DNA from 4 places in the Shewanella sp. Scap07 genome. Region 4 is predicted to be linked to each of the others. Evidence: predicted binding sites of a transcription regulator. Region 4 holds the regulator's gene; each other region holds the start of a gene.

Region 1 (4,218 bases), 990 kb from region 4:
TCAACATACCCAGTGTATCGGCTGCATATTGATCTTCAATTTCTGCTAACTCGTCGCCTAAGCTAGGTTCATCAGGCATTTTCTCTGAGTCAGGATAAATAAGGCGCTTAAGCATAGGTCTAACGACAAAGATAATCAGCGCCAGAATCACCAAGCCCCCCATCAATAGACGCGCAGCTCGCCAGAACCATGGCTGCTCCCACATTTCAGGTGCCGGGACTTCTTCAATAAGCTGGTCCATAAACGGTACCGTAACTACTTCAATCATGTCACCGCGTTGGCCGTTAAACCCAACCGCGCCTTCTAGCAGTCGACGGATATTTGCCAACTCTTGCTCTGTGCGCGGAACACGATTTACTTGTCCTTCTTCACCCGCAGCGCCGGTTTTAAAGTCCACCGCGACCGAAACACTCACTCGACGCACCACGCCAACTTGCTGACGGGTATGGCTAATGGTGGTATCAAGCTCATAATTTCGTGTTGCTTCTCGATGGCTACTACCTGTACTTTCAGCCGCTTGGTCTTGATTAAGCGCGTCCTGTGGAATATTTGACTCCATAGGTGGCTGATTAGTCAGCGCGCCAGGAATTCCGCCAATGGTGCCGCCGTTGGCATTATTCTCAACGGTCATCTCACTGCGAATCGCTGGCAGATCGGGGTTATAACGCTTGGCTGTTTGCTCTACCGCTGTGAAGTCCATGTTGACATCAACTTGCGAGGTAAAATTCTCGGGGCCTAAAATGGGCATCAGAATAGATTCAACTTTGTTGCGGTATTCCGCTTCTTTTTGCTGAACAATTTCTAGCTCACGACGTGCTCTTGCTGATACGGCAGTTTGACTGCCAGAATTTAATAGGCGGCCGTTTGCGTCGGTGACCGTCACGCGCGCTGGCTCTAGCCCTTGCACTGCTGACGCCACGATATCAACAATTGAATCAACTTCTTCTTGCCCAAGCCCTGCGCGGCGCGTGCTCACAACCACAGTTGCACTTGGCTTAGAGCGATTTCTAGCAAAAACATTTTCTTTTGGAATGGCCAAGATCACTTTGGCACGGGTAATACTGCGTAACTCTTCAATCGTTCGAGCTAGGTTTTGTTCTTGGCTATGCTTAAGACGAGCTTGCTCCATGCGCTGCGATACACCAAAACCACTATTCTGATTTAAATAGTCATTAGCCGCTTCATTGTTATCAAGTCCTGCTCGGCTGAGCATCATTTTGACATCTTGATAGCGATCTTCAGCAACCTTAATCACATCTACATCGATTTGGTACTTAACCTTGTTCTTGTCCAGTACATCGAGTACTTGAACCATCTCTTGGGTATCCATTTTCCCGAGCGGACGATATTCAGGCTCCTGAGCCCAGAGCATGACAAATACTGCAAGCGCCAAACAGATAGCAAGCGCTAGAATCATTGTGATCTGACGGAGCATATCTACGCCACCAAAGCCGCCAATGCCGCCTGGTTTATGCTCTTCTTGAACGCCACCAGCCAAGGTCGTGTCTGCTGTGCCAGCGTTGTTGCCTACCACCATATCCGTACTCACGATAGATACCTGCTCTTTCTAATTAATTTATTGCAATGCTTTGAAAATCAATGAGTGCCGCCTTATACAGGCATACTCATTATCTCTTTATAGGCTTCAACAAGTTTATTTCTGACTTGTACTGTTGCTTCAAAAGCAACACTCGACTTTTCTCTGGCAATCACAGTATCAGACAAGGTCACGGTACTGTCGCCCATATCTAACCGAGTCGCCAAAGAAGCGGCGTTGGATTGTAACTCGCCGACAGTGCCCACGGCTTGAGATAGCAGCTGCCCAAAGTCACTGCCACTGGTGTTGTTTACCTGCTGAGTGATGCCTGTCGACATACCTGAAGGTTTAATTTCACCACTTAAAGACTGCATTTCTTGGAATAATGAATTGGCACCGATCTGCATACTAAGCTCCCATCGTCGTGTTTTTGACGAAACTTGATTGTTAGTAATCAATAAAGCAATTAGCTTGCCAACTTTAGAATGAATGAATCAATTGTAGGATTAATGAGGTTTAACTGTTCACTAAAACAGCGAAAGTAGATTTAAGCGCTAATGACACACAAAAACATCATGATACCTAACCTCGTCAGTTTACGACTCGGTATTGGGCATCATGATGTCGATAGCAATTTTAAGCCGGGATTTGAATGCCCATGTCGCGCATTTTAGCCATTTTGTAGCGCAGCGTTCTGGCACTAATGCCCAGTTTTTCCGCCACCGCTTTACGACTACCATTACACTGAGTCAATGTCTCAAGGATAATGACGTGCTCTTTGGCTTTTAGCTCATCGCCCAATCCTTCAGCCTCGGGCACTGGGTGCGGCGCATCAAAGTGAATATCAAGCTCACTATCTTGGCTATCTAGCACAATATCGGCCAAAGTGATCGCTTCACCACTATGTAAAATCAATGCCCGTTGAATCACATTATCTAATTCACGCACATTACCCGGCCAGCGATGGGTCAACAAGCGGCGACTCGCTGCGTCATCAAGTTGCGGCACTGTGGTGACTCCACTTCGCTCCGCATGGCGCTGTAACAGATGTCGCGCTAACGGTAAAATATCCGCAGGTCGCTGATTCAGCGCAGGCCAAGTGAGTGGAAACACATTTATTCGATAAAACAGATCTTCTCGAAACTCACCGTTAGCAGCAGCCGCTTTAAGATCCCTATTGGAGGTCGCGAGTACTCGAACATCCAATTTAATGGTCTTTCTGCCACCAAGACGCTCAACTTCACGCTCTTGGAGAACTCGTAAAAGCTTAGCTTGTAAGCCCAAATCCATCTCTGATATCTCATCGAGCAACAAGGTGCCGCCTTGTGCTTGTTCAAATTTACCAGGGCAAGCTTGCACAGCGCCTGTAAATGCGCCTTTTTCATAGCCAAAAAGGGTCGCTTCAAGCATATTTTCAGGTATTGCTGCACAGTTTATCGCCACAAAAGGCGCTTGATGGCGAGGGCTATTTTGATGAATAAAGCGTGCTAAGACCTCTTTACCTGACCCACTGGGCCCCATAATCATCACTGATGCATCTGATGCAGCAACCTTGCGCGCTAAGGCAAGCAAGTTAAGGCTTTTTTCATCAGCGACAACCGGGCTATCAACCACCAGTGCAGGTTTAATATAACGGGAGACTTGGTTAAGTAATACCTCTGGCGCAAACGGTTTGGCGAGGTAGTCAACCGCCCCCTGTTTGATAGCATTCACCGCATTATCAATCGTGGCATAAGCCGTCATCAACAACATCGGCAGTTGGCTATGATGCTGCTGTAAGTACTGCAGCAAGCCTATGCCGCCAATGCCCTCCATTTGAACGTCACTGACCACTAAATCATAACACTGCGCTTTGAGGGCGACGATGGCTTCTTCTGCAGAGCCAACGTCATCACACTGATATTGTGCTAACAACAAAGTGTCAACCAGTGCTTCTCTTAAGGCGCAGTCGTCTTCGACCAACAGAATCCTACCTTCAGACATGAGCTCCCTCCTCAGTACCTATGTTGCTCAGCAAGGGTAAAATTATACTGGCTTTACAGCCCTTACCTTTAACGCAGTGAAAATCAAACTTGCCGTCGTGATTCGATACCACCGACTGCACTACCGCAAGGCCTAAACCTGTACCTTGTGATTTGGTCGTATAAAAAGGCTCTAACACTTGCTTTTGCATGGCAGAATCTAAGCCCTTGCCGTTATCTATGACATGTAAACTGACATGTTGCTTCTCAAGGGTAACTTGCAAAGCAATGCGATTGGCGCCGGCTTCAATGCTATTAATCACGAGATTATTTACCGCTGAGCTAAGAGTAGAAACATTGGCGCTCACCAAATGCTCACCATCACCCAGCAAGGTCAACTGACAAGATTTTTTTTCCGCAATAGGTTCACAATTAGCCACGACACTGGCAACGACATCACTCATTAGCACAGGGACCATCTGCTCTTGTTGGCGCCCTTTGGCCATCATCAACATGTCGTTGACCTGCTGCTCTAATTCGTTGAGTCGGTCAACCAATTTGCCTTGAAAGCGCTCACGTCCGCGCTGATCAAGTTTATTGCTGCCAAGGTTGGATGCGTATAACAAAGCAGCAGACAATGGCGTCCTGACTTGATGCGCTAAGGTCGCCACCATTTTTCCAAGCGCTGATAAACGCTGCATGTGTGACACATTCTTCTGC
Region 2 (4,218 bases), 2.2 Mb from region 4:
CAAAAAGCGTCATCATAAGCGTCGTATTGTTCAGCCTGAGTTTGTTGAAACGATTCGTAGTGCGCTTAAAATTGGTGGCGTTTTCCACCTCGCCACCGATTGGGAAAACTACTCCGAGCACATGTTAGAGGTGATGACAGCTGCACCGGGCTATAAGAATCAATCTACAACTGGAGATGTGGTTCCACGCCCGGATCACCGACCGCTGACTAAGTTTGAAGCTCGCGGCCATCGCTTAGGTCATGGCGTTTGGGATTTAATGTTTGAAAGAGACCAATAATCTGTCTCAACTATCTACCTCACTAGGGAAATAAAATTATGGCAACACGTAGTCGTCGTTTGCGCAAAAAGTTGCGTATAGATGAGTTTCAAGAATTTGGCTTTGATGTTAACTGGACTTTCAATGAGTCAGTAAGCGAAGCGCAAATTGATACCGCGGTTGATGCGTTTATCGATACTGTGATTGAGCCGAGAAACCTCGGTTTCCATGGTGGTGGTCATAAAGAGTGGGAAGGCATTATCGCAACCCAGACTATTGGTAAGTGCACTGAGGAAGATCGTCAAGCGGTAAAAGCATTCTGGGATGGCCAAGACGTTAAAGATGTTGAAGTTAGCGACCTTTATGATATTTGGTGGAGTTAATGCCAGATGAGCAAATGCTCGAGCAAGTGCTCGAGCAAGTGCGACCCCTGCTAGGCAAAGGTAAGGTTGCCGATTACATTCCAGCGCTGGCAAACGTGGATGCCAATAAGCTTGGGATCGCTATCACCACGCTCGATGGCACCACCATTGGTGCCGGTGACTATTTAGAACCATTCTCCATTCAAAGTATCTCCAAAGTGTTTAGCCTCACGCTTGCGCTAACGCTTTATGAAGAGCAAGAGATATGGTCTCGTGTGGGTAAAGAGCCTTCTGGTCAATCGTTCAACTCGCTGGTTCAAGTGGAGTTAGAGCGAGGCTTACCTCGAAATCCTTTTATTAATGCCGGCGCGTTAGTGATTGCCGATATGCTCCAAGGTCGCTTAGGCGCACCTAAGCAACGTATGCTAGAAGTCGTCCGTAAGCTAAGCAATAACTCACATATTTGCTATGACAAGGCGGTCGCTGCTTCTGAGTATGAACACAGTGCCCGTAACGCCGCGATTGCCTATTTGATGAAATCTTTTGGCAACTTCAACAACGATGTTGATACCGTGCTTAAAAGTTACTTTCATTATTGCGCGATGCGCATGAGTTGTGCTGATTTATCTCGGGCAATGTTGTATTTAGCGAATGCGGGCACCAGTATTCGTGGCGACCGGTTGGTTTCACCAGTACAAACTCGCCAACTTAACGCATTGTTGGCCACATCAGGGCTTTATGATGGCGCAGGCGAGTTTGCCTATCGTGTTGGTATGCCGGGAAAAAGTGGTGTAGGTGGCGGTATTATAGCTGTCATACCCGGTGACATGGCAGTGTGTGTGTGGTCGCCTGAGTTAGACAAAAATGGTAACTCACTGGCGGGAACTGCCGCGCTAGAATCGCTTTGCCAAGCACTCGGTCGTTCGATTTTCTAATTCTGTTGGTCAATGTCACTAATTTTTAGTGGCAATGACTGCTATTTTCCTTCCATACTCCGTCCTATTATTAATAACTCCTTTAATTACAGTAATTTAAAAAGTTGGCATGGCAACTGCTATAACTATTATCAATAGACAGCTAAAGACTTTAGGTCTTATCAGCAATTAGATTAAATGAGCAAAAGGATAAAGTGATGAAGAAATTGGCCGCTTCAGTAGGGATAACCGCAATGGTACTGGCTACAACTGCGTCAGCATGGGCGCATGATGGTGAAGGTAACCATATTAGCTTTGGTGACAATAAGCAGTGTGATGTTGCGCTTAATTATGATGTTGCAGTTGAGCCTAAAAAGCTGACAGTAAGTGACGGTGGCAAAGAAGTCTATCGTGTAGAGTTTGGCAAACTGTTCGTTGAAGGCAAAGAGATCGCGTTGAACAGCAGTCAACAAGCACTGGTTAATGACTATAGCGAGCAAGTCTCTAAGCAAGTGCCAGAAGTTATCGAGCTTGTGAATGATGCGGTAGAAATTGCTACATCAGCCGTAAGTATGGCGCTAACGCCGCTATTGGGTGATGCCAGCGGCGCCAAGATTGACACCATGATGGATGGGCTTAGTGAGCGCATTGAGTCTGTGGCCTACCAAAATGGCGACAAGTTTTATATTGGCGCCACCGAGTCATCATTGGAGCAAACTTTTGGTGAAGACTTTGAAAAAGAGCTTGATCAGTTAGTGCAAAGCTCTATTGGCAGCATGATGATGACCTTAGGCAGTGAAATGATGGCCGGTGACGGTGACACTTTCGAAGAGAAAATGAACTCTTTTGGCCAAAGAATGGAGCGTATGGGCCAAGATATAGAGCGTGAAATGGAGCAACAAGCCCAAGATCTTGAAGTACGTGCAGAGCGCGTTTGCGACAACTTTGAGCAGTTACTGGTCACAGAAAACAAATTACGTGCTCAAGTACCCAGTTTAAAGAATTACGCGTTGATTGATACCAGCAACCAACCTTTGCGTGAATAGCGAGACTATTCGTTAAGCTACCTTTCTCCTTGTTGCGCCCAACCGCAATTGCAACGGCCTCAAATGATAATTCATTTGGGGCTTTTTTATGCAATTGTGTTGTGGGGATTTTCTCTTATACTTTTGCATTATCTTTGTTTAAAAATACATATTAGAAATAATGGGCAAATCTTTGGTATACTTAAAAAAATAATAACAATATCGATCAGATTTTTGACCAAATACTGATTGCGAAATTGACCCTACTTACGCATATTCTCGATTATTCAATGCAGTGTGGATTAGCCGTTTAACATCCTTACCTATTTGATTATTAAAGAATAATATTGGTGTCGCAAATACCTGAAGGCGATTTACATGTTAGAACTTTTGGAACCTATTGCTATTTTTACCCATGTTGCTAGGGCAGGAAGCTTTAGCTCTGCTGCACGCAAATTGGGCATATCTAAATCTAAGGTAAGTACTCAAGTTGCTGACTTGGAGCACAAATTAGGTGTGCAGCTAATACAAAGAACCACGCGCAGTTTGAGTCTGACAGAAGCGGGTCAACTGCTTTATACCCAAGGCGAAGAGCTATTAAGAGATGCGGATCAAGCGGTGGCCAGTGTCCATAATCTTAATGATGCCACTCGCGGTGTATTGAAGGTAGGGATTTCTCAATCATTCGGTACTATGCATATTATCCCCGCACTGCCAGAGTTTATGGCTAAGCATCCAGAGTTAGAGCTACAAGTTAGCTTGCTAGATCATAAAGTCGATGTCGTGAGCGAAGGCTTAGATCTGTTGTTGACGATGTCTGAGCAATTGCCTTTAGGCATGGTGGCTCGCCCACTGATGAAATGTCAGTTCCTTCTTACAGCTTCACCTGAATATATTGCCAAACATGGTCAGCCAGAGCGTCCAGAGCAGCTTGTTGATCATAATTGTTTGGTGTATCACGGCGAATGGCACGAACACAGTGTGTGGCAGTTTAAGCGCGGTGAAGATTACTGTGAAATTGGCGTTTCTGGTAACTTTAGAGTGGATAATGCGCCAGCATTGAAATCTGCAGCAGTAAGTGGTTTAGGGGTTGTTTATTTAGCCAGTTACTTGCTTGAAGATGAGATTGCTAAGGGCACGCTAGTGCCTATTTTACCTGAGTGGCAATTGACTAACCATTTGCCGCTACAGGCTGTCTATCCTCGTCGTAAACACCTTGCGCCCAAAGTCAGTGCTTTTATTGACTTTATTAAAGAGCATATTGGTACGCCTCCATATTGGGATGCGCCTTATGCTGAACTTTATGCGAAGCGTAAGTCTTAAATTAGGGACGATGTAAAATAGTAGATGAGCTAGTATTGTTGGCTTTTTGAACATTATAATTTTAGTTATTCTGGAAACATTGTTTCATATCTAGAACAAAAAGGCGACACCTTGCAGGCGATCGCCTTTTTTATTAATTAAAACAAATGATTATGTGTTGTTATTGCTACTTGTATTGTGCCGTTTTGTTTAGTTATTACTAATGGTGAGTGTGAGTTTTTATTGTCATTTGTTCTGTAAATAATACAATGGTGGAAATTGAATTAGGGTGTCTGAGACCCTTAAGAAAGCTAAAGAATGACCCCTCTTGGCTTTTTTTCGCAGACAGCGGCAAC
Region 3 (4,218 bases), 970 kb from region 4:
GCCACCAGCTACCCATAAAGAATGAGCTAAGCCAGCCGACTTTCTGCACATCAGCAAATGTGCCGGTACCGCTGTATTGGATGCGCGCATTAGCTACGCGCGGAGAGTCAATCGTGTTGTCTGGACGAATATCTTGCGAGCGCACGACACCGGTTAGACGAACAAATTCGTCACCATTATTGATGCTGATCCATTTTTCGCCACGAATAACTAAGTTACCGTTATTGAGCACTTGCATCACGTTGGCTGAAATACTGCCAGACAAGCTATTACTTTGGTCGGCGTCGGACTCACGCTTGGTATTCATACTGTCTTTGTAACGCAAATCAATTGGCTGACCGCCAATCGTTATATTGCCACCGCCCGCATATATGGGGTCTAACGTCAGGTCAGTTCCCTTCTTGATTTCGTTGTTAGCGCTTTTACTCGCTTGCGTCTCTTCCATCAAAATTACAGTAATGATGTCACCAACTTTCAGTGCTTTAATGTCTGAATACAGGCTTGAAGCTTGGCTATCTTGATAAACTGAGCCAGTGGCTGCGATTTTAGTTGGCGGTGCTTCCGGGTAAACCGGCGCATAATACGGGTCATCTGGAATAGGCTTAGTATTCGATGAACTGCAACCTGCCAAAATTGCAGCAGCGGTTAGACATATCAGTAATTTATTCATCAATGCCTCCGTTTACAGATTCTGGTTAACATAAGAGAGCATCTGGTCAACGGCAGAGATAACCTTAGAGTTCATCTCGTAAATGCGTTGACTTTCAATTAGGTTCACCAGCTCTTCCGTTACATTGACGTTAGAAGTTTCTAGCGCACCTTGACGAATCGCGCCCATGCCATCCAGTGAAGCCGTGCCTTGAATTGGCGTACCGCTCGCACCGGTCTCTAAATATAAATTTTGTCCCATCGGATCTAAGCCACTTGGATTGATGAAATCCGTCATACTCAGCTCACCCACAACTTGGTTATCTGCAGTGCCAGGGGTTTTCACTGACACCTCGCCTTCCGCCGACACAGTGATGCTAATGGCATCATCGGGAATGGTAATGGGCGGCTGTACCACATACCCTGAACCTGGCGTGACTATTTGCCCGGTGTCATCAAGGGTAAACTGGCCATTACGGGTATAAGCGGCTGTGCCGTCGGGTAACTGCACTTCAAAAAAGCCTGGGCCTTCTACCATTAAATCCAGCGAGTTATCGGTGGTCAGCATGTTGCCTTGGGTAAACATCTTTTGAGTGGCGACCACCTTGGTGCCGGCGCCAATATTTAGGCCGTTCGGCAATTTGGTATTTGAGGCACTTATGCCGCCAGCTTGATTGACAGTTTGGTACAGTAAATCTTCAAATACAGCGCGGCTTTTCTTATAACCAACAGTGCTGGCATTAGCGACGTTGTTTGATATGACCGAAATATCGGTTTGCTGGGCATCAAGACCAGTCTTACTTATCCATAACGCGGGATGCATACTCTTTCTCCTAGCTAATGCGCATTAATGTTGAAGAAGCCTGATCGGTTTCTTCTGCGGTTTTCATCATCTTGACCTGCATCTCAAATTGACGTTGCATGTCAATCAGCGAGACCATCTCTTCAACAGCATTGACATTGCTGCCCTCGATAGCACCGCTCTCTACTGAAACAAAGGGGTTAGCGGGCGCGATTTCACCGGATATCTGTCTAAATAATCCGTCTTCACCACGCATTAAATTCTCGTTGCCTGGACTCACTAGCTTTATGCGGCCAACCTCTTCAATAACCTCAGCAGTTGAACCCAATGGTCTGACCGAGATTGTGCCATCTTGGGCAATCTCAACTTTTTCAATTGGCAGTGGCAACACTATGGGTCCAGCATCCCCCATGACAGGGTTACCACGGTTGTTTGACAACAGACCTGTAGAGTCAAAACTTAAGCTACCGGAGCGGGTATAGGCTTCTCCACCATCAGCACCTTGTACCGCTATCCAGCCCTCACCTGCTACTGCAATGTCAAGATCACGGCCAGTGGTTTTAATTGGACCACTTGCAAAATTGGCAGAAGGGTTCTCTGTCATCGCAAATACACGAGTTGGCAAGCCTTCACCGAAAGCCTGCATAGTGCGAGCCTGTTCAAGATCAGCTTTAAAGCCATCAGTATTTGCATTGGCAAGGTTGTTAGCTCGCACAGCGAGCGAATTCATATTCTGCTTAGCGCCACTCATGGCGACGTAGAGTAATTTATCCACTTGCAGCTCCGTCAATCTTTCAACTTAAACTTCTATTAACAAGTTAAAAGCAAACTTCGTGCCAATAAATGTTCATAATTTTGGCGCTGGCGAGTTTTTTAAAATCAAGCGGTTAAACCATTGAAGGGGTATCACAAAAAGGAAGGCAATAGCAGGAGGCAAGGTGTTGCCGCCATCGGCAACACCTTAATAAAATCTAGCGGATCTGCAACACGGTTTGTTGGAGGGTATTGTTAACTTCCAAAGTACGTGAGTTTGCTTGGAAGTTGCGCTGCGCTGAAATCAAATCAACTAACTCTGTCGTCAAATCAACATTGGATTGTTCAAGTGCCGATGAGCGAATACTACCAAATGTACCACTGTTAGCTTCACCCGCTAGTGCAGGGCCTGAATCCAAACTGGCTTTCCAAGAAGTATTACCGACTTGGGTTAGGCCTTGCTCATTAGAAAAACGCGCCAGCGCAACACGTGCTAGCGGCACGGTCGAGCCGTTACTGTAACTGGCATTAATTAGACCATCAGCGCCCACTTCCACATTGGTCAAACGTCCAACTGTGGTACCGTCCTGAGTCAATTCAGTGACTTCAAATGGTGATGCATACTGTGTTGGATTATTGAAGTTAACCGTCAATGTTTGCGTACCATCGGCACCAGGGCCTAATACGTTAGCACCATTAACACCTAGCTCTTCAGTGGTTATCACAGCAGGGTCACTACCGGTGTAGGCGCCTGTGTCGTTAAAGGTTAATACTGCACCTTTCCAACCACCCGCATTGGTCGCACTGCCAGTACCATCTGGGGTGCCATCACCATTGGTATCTGTTTGATAAGTACCCGCTGGACCGGCTAAATCAACTTGTTGGCCATCAACAGCATAAAATGCCACCCAGTTACTTTCACCGGTATAGGCCGCTTCTGGCGGACGCACAAAATAGGTCGTCATAATGTGCGGCTCGCCAAGTGAGTCATACATGGTGACCGAAGTAGAATTGTTATAGGTATCGGGATCGTTAGGATCAAAATTTGCTGGGTCTAATGTCGCTTCGCCGGCATTTAAGTTCATTTGCAAGCCAACATTTTCTGACATCTGTGGACTACCTGCAGTGTCAGGAATTTTGACGGGTTGCGTAGTCGTTAAACTCACTGATGTAGAGTTACCGTCGGCATCAACCGGGAAGGTTTGTAAAAAGTTACCCGCAGAGTCAACCAAATAGCTATCCGCGTCCACCTTAAAAGCACCAGCTCGTGTGTAACTATGATCTTGTGAGCCTAGTTCTGATGAGGTAACGAAAAAGCCACCACCATTGATGGCCATATCAAGTGCGTTATTAGTAAACTGCAAACTGCCTTGATGAAATTGCTGGGCAACTTGTGTAGTCGTTGCACCGCCACCCACAGCCGTTTTACTATTGGCAAAAATTGAGTTGGCATACACATCTGCAAACTCAGCACGTGACTCTTTAAAGCCAACAGTATTAACGTTGGAAATATTATTAGCCGTAGTATTTAGATCTTTTTGAGCCGCGGCGATCCCACTCAATGCAATGTTAAACGACATAGTTCACCCCTATCATAAAATTCTGTATAAATTAGGCTTAAAGCCAAATCTGCCCAAATGTTAAGTTTCAGACACTGCCAAAACATCACCGAGCTTAATGCCACCGATACCTCTTAAATTTAAGATGGCACCTGTGCTTGCTGTTCCGAGTGACACACTGGTTACGTGTGCATAGGTTGAGACTGGCAAATCTTGATTCTCGCCATCAACTCGTCCTGTCGCTTTAATGGAGTAATTACCACTAGCAACAGGCTCACCATTCTTGTCTAGGCCATCCCAAGCCACATCAATATTGCCGCCGGCACTGCCATCTACGGTATAAGTCTTAACTAGCTGACCTTTCTCATCTTCAATTCGTACCGTAATACTTTCTATAGGCTCTGGCGTACTGACAATACCTTTTAGGCTTGGATCCTCAGCTGAAATATGACCAGT
Region 4 (4,218 bases):
TTACGCTCTAGGTGCGGTAGCCAAGTTGCTAATAAATTCTCGATTTGCCAAATAAACTTATTCACCATCGGCTGCTGTGCAAGAAACTGCTGCACCGGTTCATCTAGCCCTGTTAGCGGGCGTAAGTTCGGCTCCCAATGGGGGTTTGGCAAAAAGCGCACATCGAACATAAAGTCGGCTTCACTCGGCATCCCATGTTTGAAGCCAAATGATTCAAAGTTGATAACTAACTCTTTGTCGACAGTGCCAAGCAGGATCTCTCTCACCCTATCACTTAGATCATAAATATTGCGATTAGAGGTATCGATATAATGATCGACCAAGTCGGCTACAGGGCTGAGTAATTTACCTTCGAGCTCAATAGCTTCTTTTAGTGATGCTTGTGAATGGGAGAGTGGGTGTAGGCGACGAGTTTCGCTGTAGCGTTTTAGCAACACTTCATCACTGGCATCGAGAAAGAAGCTCAGTAGTTCGGTGTCTGCTGGCAAATTAGCAAGCTGCTTTTCCAGCTCGATATCTTGCTCTGGCATATTACGTACATCAACACTGATGGCAACCAGTTCATTGCGGCCTTTCAGCTGCTCCAGCAGCGAGTCCATCAGTGGCAAAGGTAAATTGTCGACACAATAGTAACCTAAGTCTTCAAGTACCCTAAGTACTACTGATTTACCTGAGCCGGAACGTCCGGATACCATCACGAGTTTCATTGAGTTATCACCTGATAAAGTTCTGCTTCATCATGGGACTTTCTGAGCTGTTTGAGTATGAATTTATCATTAAGTTTTTCAGCCATGCAGGATAAAGTACTTAAATGTTGTTCACACTGATCACTGGGCACCAGTAAAGCAAATAAGATATCAACTGGCTGATTGTCGATTGAGTCAAACGCAATCGGCTCAGCACACTTGACCAATACTGCGACAGGATATTCGATATTACTCAGACGACCGTGAGGAATGGCGATACCGTTACCTATACCTGTGCTACCCATCTTCTCTCTAGCCAATAGGCTTTCAAAAATCTCTTGTGAGGAAAGGGTAGGGTACTGGACAGCAGCTAAATCGCTGATTAATTCCAGTACCTTTTTCTTACTGCCCGGTGTGGCACAGGTCGTGCACTCCGGCCGCAGGATGGTACTTAGTTCCATCGTTAATGTTTTGTCAGCTTCTCTTTATGTTTAATTACCTGACGATCGAGCTTATCTATCAGGGAGTCAATGGCGGCATACATATCTGCATTATGGGAAGTGGCAAACACTTCACCGCCGGAAAGGTGAACTTTGGCTTCAGCTTTCTGTTGCATTTTTTCTACATTCAACACAACGTGCACATTATTGATCTGATCGAAATGGCGTTCAAGCTTTGAGAACTTTTCTTGAACATAAGTTCTCAATGAATCAGTGATCTCTACATGGTGTCCAGTCAAATTAATTTGCATATAGGTCCTCCAGTGTTCAATTAACGGATCATAAACTCTTACGTTGGTTTGACGGTGGTATAAGCATTGCCTCACGATACTTGGCAATGGTCCGTCTAGCCACTTTTATTCCTTGTTCAGCCAATAGCTGTGCCATCTTGCTATCGCTTAGTGGTTTCTTCTGGTTCTCTGCTGCCACTAATTTCTTGATGAATGCGCGAATAGCTGTCGAAGAGCACTCGCCGCCATCATCTGTGCCAACATGACTCGAAAAGAAGTATTTTAGTTCAAAAATGCCACGTGGGGTGTGCATATACTTCTGTGTGGTAACTCGTGATATGGTCGATTCATGCATTTCTACCGCTTCAGCAATATCGTTGAGGACCATTGGCTTCATGGCCTCTTCACCAAACTCGAAGAATCCTTGTTGGAAATCAACGATGCAGTTAGCCACCTTTAGCAAGGTATCATTGCGACTCTCAAGGCTTTTTAAGAACCATTTCGCTTCTTGGAGGTGACCTCGAATAAATTGACTATCGGCTTGGTTTTTAGTGCTACGAGCCATAGATGCGTAGTGCTGATTGACATTGATTTTTGGCATGTAATCAGGGTTGAGTTCAACCACCCAGCGGCCTTTTTGTTTAGTGACCGTAACATCCGGAATCACATACTCATCACGGTTAGGCGCAACGGTTAACCCGGGTCTAGGGTTCAGTGATTGGATCAATGCAATGGCTTCACGTAAATCATCTTCTTTGAGCTTAGTTTTACGCATCAGCAAGCGGAAGTCTCGCCCAGCAATTAAATCTAAATGCTCTTTGATGAGTAGCTTGGCATTGCCAATATGCGGGGTACTCTCGCTAAACTGTGCCAACTGAATTGACAAGCACTCGCTTAAATCTCGGGCGGCCACGCCAATAGGGTCGAAGTGTTGAATGCGTTTAAGTACCGCTTCAACTTCATCGAGTTCTATTTCCGGATCGCCCATGGCATCGAGAATATCTTCGCAGGTTTGAGTTAAATAGCCGCGCTCGTCAATGGCGTCAATAATAGCCGTGGCGATGGCATTGTCATTGTCTGAAAAAGGCGTGAGGTTTTTTTGCCACTCTAAATGTTCATACAAGCCTTCGCTGGTTTCACCTTGGAAGGGCATATCATCATCACGCATTGCGCCAGAACTGGCATTGGGGGCTGCGGTATATACCTCATCCCACGTGGTATCAACGGGCAGTTCATCTGGCATTGATTCTTGGGTGAGGGCCTCGGATGTTTCTACTGATGAGCTATCTTGATTGCTGGCGCTGTCAGTGGTTGCGCTGTAGTCGTCAGTGTCGCTATTTTTATCATCTTGGCTGCTATCGCTGGCGTCGGTTTGCTCTTCGTCCAATTCTAATAGCGGGTTGGACTCTAATGCTTGTTGGATCTCTTGCTGCAATTCCAATGACGACAGCTGCAGGAGGCGGATGGCCTGTTGCAGCTGAGGAGTCATGGTGAGCTGTTGACCCATTTTGAGCTGGAGTGACGCTTTCATCTTACTGCTATTCCCTTCTTTGTAATTATAAAATGAGAAAGCTTGCTTGTTTTTTATGGGGTTTCTCTAATCCCCAAAATTTAATCAGGTGATGACACTGTCAACAGTCATCACCCTCACTATGGTTTAACTATAGCTTGAATTGTTCACCTAAGTACACCGCACGGACTTGTTGATTGTCCAAGATTTCAGCGGGTGTGCCTTCAGCGATAAGATTGCCATGACTCACAATATAGGCTCGCTCACAAACATCGAGTGTTTCGCGTACATTGTGGTCAGTAATTAACACACCAAGGCCGCGGTTTTTCAGTTGCTCAATGATCTTTTTGATGTCGATAACCGAGATAGGATCGACTCCCGCAAACGGTTCATCTAATAAGATAAACTTCGGGTTTGCCGCAAGTGCCCGAGCAATCTCAACTCGACGTCTTTCACCGCCCGATAGTGCCATACCTTGGCTATCGCGAATGTGAGTAATGTGGAACTCTTCCAATAAATGTTCTAACTGTTCTTCTCGCTGTGCGGTATTGAGCTCTTTACGGGTTTGCAGCACGGCCATGATGTTATCTCTAACCGATAACTTGCGGAAAATACTGGCTTCTTGTGGCAGGTAACCAATACCTTTGCGCGCACGCAGGTGCATAGGATCTAAAGTTAAATCGTCTTCATCAATAAAGATACGACCTTTATCACTCTGAACTAAGCCAACAACCATGTAGAAAGTGGTCGTTTTACCCGCACCATTTGGGCCCAGTAAGCCGACGATCTGCCCAGTTTTAACGGTTAAACTCACATCTTGAACCACAGCGCGGCTTTTGTAGCTTTTGGCTAAATTGACCGCTTTGAGCGTTTTATCGGTCATTGTTGCTCCTGAGGTTTGCTTTCAGGTTCATCAAGCTCTTGGTAGTTTTCGGGTTGGATAATCGTAATGACACGGTCATTGCCGGTACTCTCTGCAATTAACTGTTGTTGTTCAATGTTGTAACGTATTTGGTTACCGGTCACTTGGCTACCATCTTGCTCAAGTGTGGCATTGCCAATTAGGGTTAAGGTGCGGGTGGCAAGTTCATAGCGAATTTCACTGGCGCTGGCTTTTGCTGGACGACCATCTTCCATTATTTGTGAATACGTTGCCGGGGTACCGGTAGCAACCAAAATTTTGCCATTACTTTCATCTTTGGTAAACGCGCGTAGCTCATCTGCATTAATCTTGATTGAGCCTTGGGTAACCTCAACTGGGCCATTGAAGATTATTTGATTATTTTTAATAT

What was found. Region 4 encodes sigma-54, which starts transcription at its own class of promoters, with help from an activator protein. Its sites were predicted from a motif close to GTTGGCACGNNNNTNGNNT; they were not measured.
Region 1: a site for sigma-54 is predicted at 1,998-2,016, ahead of fliE (flagellar hook-basal body complex protein FliE). Genes of this name have one in related genera too.
Region 2: a site for sigma-54 is predicted at 1,660-1,678, ahead of FLM48_RS05910 (YggN family protein). Genes of this name have one in related genera too.
Region 3: a site for sigma-54 is predicted at 2,273-2,291, ahead of flgF (flagellar basal-body rod protein FlgF). Genes of this name have one in related genera too.

The regions. Positions count from the first base shown of each region.
Region 1 is NZ_CP041329.1:3,265,230-3,269,447, forward strand. Features, by position in the region: gene fliF (flagellar basal-body MS-ring/collar protein FliF) at 1-1,537, opposite strand, end outside; gene fliE (flagellar hook-basal body complex protein FliE) at 1,612-1,944, opposite strand; gene FLM48_RS14285 (sigma-54 dependent transcriptional regulator) at 2,174-3,520, opposite strand; gene FLM48_RS14290 (PAS domain-containing sensor histidine kinase) at 3,513-4,218, opposite strand, start outside.
Region 2 is NZ_CP041329.1:1,337,855-1,342,072, forward strand. Features, by position in the region: gene trmB (tRNA (guanosine(46)-N7)-methyltransferase TrmB) at 1-280, shown strand, start outside; gene FLM48_RS05900 (YggL family protein) at 319-642, shown strand; gene glsB (glutaminase B) at 642-1,556, shown strand; gene FLM48_RS05910 (YggN family protein) at 1,754-2,581, shown strand; gene FLM48_RS05915 (LysR family transcriptional regulator) at 2,939-3,883, shown strand.
Region 3 is NZ_CP041329.1:3,281,572-3,285,789, forward strand. Features, by position in the region: gene flgH (flagellar basal body L-ring protein FlgH) at 1-670, opposite strand, end outside; gene flgG (flagellar basal-body rod protein FlgG) at 683-1,471, opposite strand; gene flgF (flagellar basal-body rod protein FlgF) at 1,482-2,225, opposite strand; gene flgE (flagellar hook protein FlgE) at 2,422-3,783, opposite strand; gene flgD (flagellar hook assembly protein FlgD) at 3,844-4,218, opposite strand, start outside.
Region 4 is NZ_CP041329.1:4,250,790-4,255,007, reverse strand. Features, by position in the region: gene rapZ (RNase adapter RapZ) at 1-707, opposite strand, end outside; gene ptsN (PTS IIA-like nitrogen regulatory protein PtsN) at 704-1,147, opposite strand; gene hpf (ribosome hibernation promoting factor) at 1,150-1,437, opposite strand; gene FLM48_RS18725 (RNA polymerase factor sigma-54) at 1,466-2,947, opposite strand; gene lptB (LPS export ABC transporter ATP-binding protein) at 3,078-3,809, opposite strand; gene lptA (lipopolysaccharide transport periplasmic protein LptA) at 3,806-4,218, opposite strand, start outside.